Regions from separate parts of the Streptomyces sp. NPDC056480 genome, predicted to be linked through region 1. Evidence: riboswitches for the same ligand, from Rfam matches in the RefSeq annotation. Region 1 holds a riboswitch; each other region holds the start of a gene.
The links. Region 1 has a riboswitch for cyclic di-AMP ahead of ACFQ79_RS16360 (C40 family peptidase). Riboswitches for the same ligand answer to the same signal wherever they lie in the genome.

Region 1 (2,255 bases):
CCGCGATCTACGACACGATGCGCTCGCTCCACTGCGACGTGGAGACCACCTGTCTGGGCCAGGCCGTCTCCACCGCCGCCGTGCTGCTCGCCGCCGGCACCCCGGGCAAGCGCATGATGCTCCCGGGCGCCCGGATCACACTGCGTCAGCCCGCCATGGACGAACCGCTCCAGGGACAGCCGAGCGATCTCGACATCCACGCCCGCGAACTGCTCCGTCTCCGCGCGCTGATGACGGGGATGCTCAGCGAGCACACGGGGCGGGACCGGGAGCGCGTCGAGGCCGACCTCGACCGCCTCACGGTCCTGGACGCGCCGGCCGCGATCGCGTACGGCCTGGTGGACCACGTGATCACGAGCCGGCGCGCGGGCGCCGGCGGCACGGCGGGGTGAGCCGGCCGTGGTTCCCGAGCTGCCGCCGCTGCCCGCCCTGACCCGCGCCGAGAGCGAACTCGTCGACGCCTACCTCGAAGTGGTCGACCTGCTGGGCAAGATCAATCCATCCAGGGGAACGCATACCTATGGCGCACTGCGCGCGGCACAAGCCCTGGTGGGACGGACGGAAGCACTCCTCCAGGCCCTGACGCTCATGCATATGCGGGGCGAGAACGAGGTGCACGCGGACACTTTGGCGCGTGCGCTCAGGGTGTTGGACGGTGAGCGCCGGGCGGACCGCGTCACCGTCCCGCGCACCCGCGCGAGTTGACATATCCGCGTGTCGTGTCGAGGTCCGGACGGCCGACGCGGACCGCAGAATCGCTCCCCCGTTCGGCGTAGTCGACGAGTCGACATATATGCCGGGTGAGTTGCGCAACAGGTGTACGCATCTGGCGGAATGGGGCGTTCCACCCCTGGTGCGGGGCTCGTAGGCCAAACCTCCGAAGATCACAAAGGCTCCCTGTCCACCCGTATGGATCAGTCGTGAGGAGCCTCACATATCGCCGTTTCAGCTCGGATTTCGACCTGGGTGTGGGTCAAGATCCCTGTCGACGACAAGCCCCCGCCACCGCGGCGGGGCGGTCCGGGCGGACGCCGAGTCCTGCCGCTGTCCCGGACGTCTGGTCGACAGGATTGGATCGGCAGGAGTGGAGGACCCGATTTTTACGGGGCGTACGCGCTGTTCCGGCAGCGAGGCCGTCCCTCGGGGTGAAGCCGCGTCAGCGGCCGGGCATCTTCGCCAGCCCGAACCCGACAGGTCATCCTTCGCAGGCGGCTGACGAAGGGTTGCGCATGACTGCGCAGATGCACGTCCCGTCCCTGCTGTCCCGGGCCGGAGCCGTCTCGGCTCTCACCCTCGCCGCCGTCGGCGGCACGCTGTTCGCACCCGGTGCGGCAACGGAGGCCCAGGCAGCCACCACGCACGCGAACAAGGCACTGAGCGTCGCCGCGTCCAAGAAGGGAGCTCCGTACCGGTACGGGAGCACCGGACCCTCCAGGTTCGACTGCTCCGGTCTGACGCTCTACGCGTACAAGAAGGCGGGCAAGTCGCTGCCCCGCACCGCGCAGCAGCAGTACAACAAGACCCGGCACATCTCCGCCTCCACCAGGCAGAAGGGGGACCTGGTCTTCTTCCACTCCGGCGGGAGGGTCTACCACGTGGGCATCTACGCCGGCAGCGGCAAGATCTGGCACTCGCCCAAGACGGGTTCCTGGGTGAAGCTCGACAAGATCTGGTCGTCGAAGGTCTACTACGGCCGCGTCCGCTGATCAGGCGGCGGTAGCGGTTCGTCCGTGAGGGGTGCGGTGGCGCCGCCGTACCCCTGACCGACAGCACGGGACCTAACAGCTGGCCACGGGGGCCACGGTCCACGGAAGAGTGATCCAGACCGTCTTGCCGCCGTCCTCGGTCGGCGTGACCGACAGACGGCCGCCGGCTTCGGCGGCGAGGACGCGGATGATGACCATCCCGCGTCCGTTGTCCTGCTGGACCGCCGCCGGGAGGCGACGGGGCCGGCGCGGATGGCTGTCGGTGACGCCGACGTGGAGCCGCTCCTCCCGCTCCAGGCGGACGTCGACCGTGAAGGTGGGCGACTGTCCGAGGGTGTGCAGGACGGCGTTGGTGGCAAGTTCGGAGACGATCAGCCGGATCGAGTCCGCGATCTCCGCGGCGTCGTCCAGACCCCAGCTCATGAGGACGTCCGCGACGTAACGCCGGGCCGTGGGGACCGAGGCGGGTTCGCTCGGCAGCGTGACGGATGCTTCCTGGTGATCTGCCATGGCGACGCTGTCCCTTTCCCACCGGGGCCACCGCCCCGG
Region 2 (2,255 bases), on a different contig from region 1:
TCGAATCGTCTGCCACGGGAGCACATCCTTCCCCTTCGGATGTGACCTACGCGACCGTAAGGAGGGGTTGACGCCGGGTGACATATGCCACCGATAAAGAATTTGCCAAGCCGGAATAGAGCGGGAACACGCCGGAGGCCCGGCACGTGTGTGCCGGGCCTCGGGTGGCGACGGTGCGTCAGATGTTCACGCCGTGCTGGCGCAGCGCGGCGATCGGGTCGATGTCGGAGCCGTAGTCCGGCCCGGTGCGGATCTCGAAGTGCAGGTGGGGGCCGGTGACGTTGCCGGTCGCGCCGGAGAGGCCGATCTGCTCTCCGCCGCTCACGGTCTGGCCGGCGGAGACGGAGATCGAGGAGAGGTGGGCGTACTGCGAGAAGGTGCCGTCGGCGTGCTGGATGACGACCTGGTTGCCGTACGCGCCGCCGTCGCCGGCGGAGTAGACGGTGCCGGGGCCGACCGCGACGATCGTGGTGCCGGTGGAGGCCATGAAGTCGACACCGGTGTGGTAGCCGGAGGACCACATGGAGCCGGCGGCGCGGTACGGGGTGGACATGCCGCCGCTGACCGGGGCGAACCAGCCGGAGGCGGAGGTCGCGGCGCCGGAGGACTCCGAGGACTGCGCCGCCTTCGCGGCCGGGGCGCTCTTGGCCGGGGCGGCGGAGCGCTCGCTGCTCCGGGAGGCGCGCGAGGTGTCGCCGTTCTTCTCGGCGCTCTTCGGCGCGGCGGCCTTGGGCGCGGAGCTCTTCGGCGCGGCGGCCTTGGCGGTGCTCTTGGCGCCGAGGGTGAGCTTCATGCCGGGCAGGATGAGCGAGGGGTTCTCGCCGACGACCTGACGGTTGTCCGCGTACAGCTTCTGCCAGCCACCGGTGAGGTGGTGCTCGGCGGCGATCTTCGACAGGTAGTCGCCCCGCACGACGGAGTACGTCTTCGGCGCGGCCTTCGCGGCGGCGGGCGCGGCCTTGGCGGAGGCGGGGGCCTTCACCTGGGCGGCGGCGGTGACGGCCTGGCCGGGAGCGGCGGCCGGGGCGGCCTGCTCGGCGGCGTGGGCGCCGGTGGCACCGAGGAGCGGAAGGGCGACGACGGCACCTCCCGTACCGGCGGCGGCGATTCCGCGGGTGAGGCGGTTGGACTTGATGCGGCGGTGCTTACCCTTCGCGGGCATGGCGAATTCCTCTCCGGCGCCTACGAGGTGAGCTGTCGGGTTCGGACTGGAGATGTCCGGCCGCGCTCTCACGCGGCTTCACCCCGAGCCGTCCTGTGTCGCGGGACCGGCGTACTTCCTGGGTCCCCCGCTCCTGCCACGCATGGGATGAGTGGAATTCCGGACGGTGGCAGGATTCGGCGGTCCGACCGGATTGACGGTGACGCTAGACGAGCGGGGTCGACGCGAACAAGCCAGTGATTTCCACCGGCTTTCCGGGTACGTCCTTCCGCCCGGAATTCCGGTCACCCTCCGTGGATGACGGACCCTCGATTTCCTTTTTCCGTACGGCAATTGCTCCGGCCCGTCGGCCACGATCCGTCACTTCTATGACCCTGCTCACGCGCTGCGGCTCATCTCGCCTGCAAACAGGGCGCGTTATACGTAAGGCCCCAATTCGGACAGATCACCCATTCCCGTCCAGGGGGGTGCGCCGGCCCGGCCCCACCTGGATGATTGCCCCTGGAACCGATCTCGCGTCGGGCACCCGAACGTCGACCCTCAGGAGCATCCGTGACGCAGCAGCTGCCGCAGGTCCCGCCCATCGAAGCGAACGAGCCCGAGCTGGCCGAGGTCCGCAACTTCCGGGACGTGGGCGGCCTGCCGACGACGGACGGGCGCGCCGTGCACCCCGGCCGCCTCTACCGCAGCGGCCACCTCGCCCACGCCACCGAGGAGGACGTCGCCTTCCTCGACTCGCTCGGCCTGCACACCGTCTTCGACTTCCGGAACCTCGCCGACCGGAAGGTCGAGGGCCCGGACGTCGATCTGCCGGGTGTACGGAACGTGAACATACCCCTCAACGACCCGGCCGACGGAAAGGAGTTCTGGAAGCTGGTCCGCGACGGCGACATCGAGCAGCTGCGGGACATCCTGGGCGACGGCAAGGCCGCGACCCGAATGTCCGACTCGTACCGGAAGATGGTGGTCGAGCGGACCCCGGAGCACAGCCGGATCCTGCACGCGCTGGCCGAGGACAGCCTCCCCGCCCTGATGCACTGCGCGGCCGGCAAGGACCGCGCCGGGCTCTCCATCGCGATCACACTGCTGGCCG
Region 3 (2,255 bases), on a different contig from region 1:
CCTGGTCGCGCCCCCGGGCGCACCAAGAGCGGAACACCGCGCATCACCGACTGATGATCCCGCACCCGCCGTCAGGCTCTCACCGTCCGGCATGCGCCGCGCGGTGGACGGTCGCATCGAGGAGCGCCACCGCCTCGCCAACCGTGCGTCCCGGGGCCCGGTTCCAAGGCCCGATCAGCTCGTGCCACCCCCTCGACCGGAGCTCGGCCATAATCCAGGCGGCCGCCTCGTTCATCGTCGTCGCACTGCCGAAGCCGAGGCGGTGCGCGGCGAGGAGCGCACCGCAGACACACCGCGCCCCGCGCACATCACGCAGCTTGTACGGGGCGTTCTGCCAGCCCCACTCCGTCAGCACGAGGCGTGCGTAGCCAAGGTGCACCGAGGGGCGCAGCTCGGGTCGGCCGATGCGGCGCCAGGCATACAGCCGGTCAGGCAGGATGGCTCCGATCCGGCCGGGGAGCCCGCGCTCGGCGGGAGCGGCCGGCGGCAGCGCGTCGAGCGTGTCGGCGACGAGCCGTTCTACCGGCACGGTGAGCAGGTCGCGCCAGCGTTCGACGGCGAGCGGGGGCACTAGCGGCTCGGTCCAGTCCGTGACGATCCGCTGCCAGGCGGCGCTCTCGTAGACAGCGGCGGCCTCACGGTCGAGAGTCTCGGGGTTGAGCAGAGAGACAAAGGGTGACATCCGGGCGGCTCCTCGGTCAGGGTGACTCCATCCTTCACAAGGAATGTCGGTTTTGCGACGTATGAACTTTAATCCCCGCATACCCGAAAGGCCTCTTTTTCTATATTTCATGACTAGTTGGATTGTCGCAGCTATTCAGACTGGGTACGGGTGATGCGACTCACTTTCCCGGGGCCAGCCCGCCGTCAGAATCCGCGGAAGCCGTGCGGGGCAAGGAAGTTCGACGCCCGGCAGGCGCCGGCGATCTTGAATTCCAGGAATTCAGTGATCCCTACATCGCCCGCCGGACATAGATCCCCTTGTCCTTCGTCGTCCTGCTGGCTTACGGTCACCTCCATTCGAGCGGATCGCCGAATCCTGCCACCGCTCGAAATACCTCCCTTTCACCCGACGGCAGGAGCGGGGGACCCACGAAACCGCCGGCCCGGATTCCGGAACGGCTCGGGGTGAAGCCGCGTGCGCGCGGCCGGACATCTCCAGTCCGAACCCGACAGCTCACCCCGAAGGCGCCGGAGAGGAATTCCGTCATGCCTGCTCACGGTAAGCACCGCCGCCCCCGCCGTCGCCCCACCTCGCGTGGACTCACGCTGCTCGGCACGGGCGGAGCCGCTCTCGCCCTCCCCCTGACCGCCCCGGCCGGGGCCGGCGCCGCGCCCGTTTCCGGAGCCTTGGAAATTGCCGCCAGGGTCATCACCACCCCCGCTGCTCCGGCCGCCGCGCAGGCCGCCACCAAGGCACCGGCAGCTCCGGCTGCCGCGCACACCTACACGGTTGTCGCCGACGACTCGCTTTCCCTGATCGCCCAAAGGAAGGGAATTCAGGGCGGCTGGAAGGTCCTTTATAGCGCCAACAAGAGGGCCGTTGGTGACAACCCGTCGCTTATTCACCCGGGCCTTGAACTGACGCTTCGTCCGGGTTCCGTGAATGCCACGGCTCCCACCAAGGCGAAGAAGGGCGCCACGACCGAACGTGCGAGCCGCTCCGAACGCCGGAGCACCGCCCCGGCCGCCGCTCCGGTCAAGACCGCGCCTGTAGCCGCCACCCAATACGCGAACAACCTCGACGGCTGGATCCGCGAGTCGCTGGACATCATGGCCCACCATGGCATCCCCGGTACCTACGCAGACATTCATCGCAACATCATGCGCGAGTCCTCCGGCAACCCCCGTGCCATCAACAACTGGGACTCCAATGCGGCCGCTGGCACCCCTTCGAAGGGGCTCCTCCAGGTCATCGACCCCACGTTTCGTGCCTATCACGTGCCCGGCACATCCATGGACCCCTACGACCCGGTCGCCAATATCACCGCCGCCTGTAACTACGCGGCCGACCGATACGGCAGCATCGGCCGGGTCTTCGGTGCCTACTGACCCTGGAAATGCATGGTGAACCAGGACGTGGCGAGCTCCGCCACCTCCTCCAGGGCGCCTCGCTCCTCGAAGAGGTGCGTGGCGCCCCCCACTACCTCCAGCCTGCTCTCGCAGTGCAGCAGCGACTCGGCCCGCCGGTTGAGGTCCAGGACCAGCGCGTCCCTGCCTCCGACCACGAGGAGCGTCGGGGCCTTGACCCGCGC

Region 2: another riboswitch for cyclic di-AMP. It lies ahead of ACFQ79_RS22945 (peptidoglycan DD-metalloendopeptidase family protein); the one in region 1 lies ahead of ACFQ79_RS16360 (C40 family peptidase).
Region 3: another riboswitch for cyclic di-AMP. It lies ahead of ACFQ79_RS36715 (transglycosylase SLT domain-containing protein); the one in region 1 lies ahead of ACFQ79_RS16360 (C40 family peptidase).

Annotation. Positions count from the first base shown of each region.
Region 1 covers NZ_JBHTSA010000031.1:27,448-29,702, forward strand. Annotated here, with positions in the region: gene ACFQ79_RS16350 (ClpP family protease) at 1-392, shown strand, start outside; gene ACFQ79_RS16355 (hypothetical protein) at 400-705, shown strand; cyclic di-AMP (ydaO/yuaA leader) riboswitch at 1,020-1,226, shown strand; gene ACFQ79_RS16360 (C40 family peptidase) at 1,230-1,706, shown strand; gene ACFQ79_RS16365 (ATP-binding protein) at 1,779-2,216, opposite strand.
Region 2 covers NZ_JBHTSA010000053.1:30,104-32,358, reverse strand. Annotated here, with positions in the region: gene ACFQ79_RS22950 (SGNH/GDSL hydrolase family protein) at 1-16, opposite strand, end outside; gene ACFQ79_RS22945 (peptidoglycan DD-metalloendopeptidase family protein) at 179-1,162, opposite strand; cyclic di-AMP (ydaO/yuaA leader) riboswitch at 1,167-1,354, opposite strand; gene ACFQ79_RS22940 (tyrosine-protein phosphatase) at 1,715-2,255, shown strand, end outside.
Region 3 covers NZ_JBHTSA010000154.1:5,118-7,372, reverse strand. Annotated here, with positions in the region: gene ACFQ79_RS36720 (hypothetical protein) at 80-682, opposite strand; cyclic di-AMP (ydaO/yuaA leader) riboswitch at 1,021-1,204, shown strand; gene ACFQ79_RS36715 (transglycosylase SLT domain-containing protein) at 1,210-2,052, shown strand; gene ACFQ79_RS36710 (phosphoribosyltransferase family protein) at 2,046-2,255, opposite strand, start outside.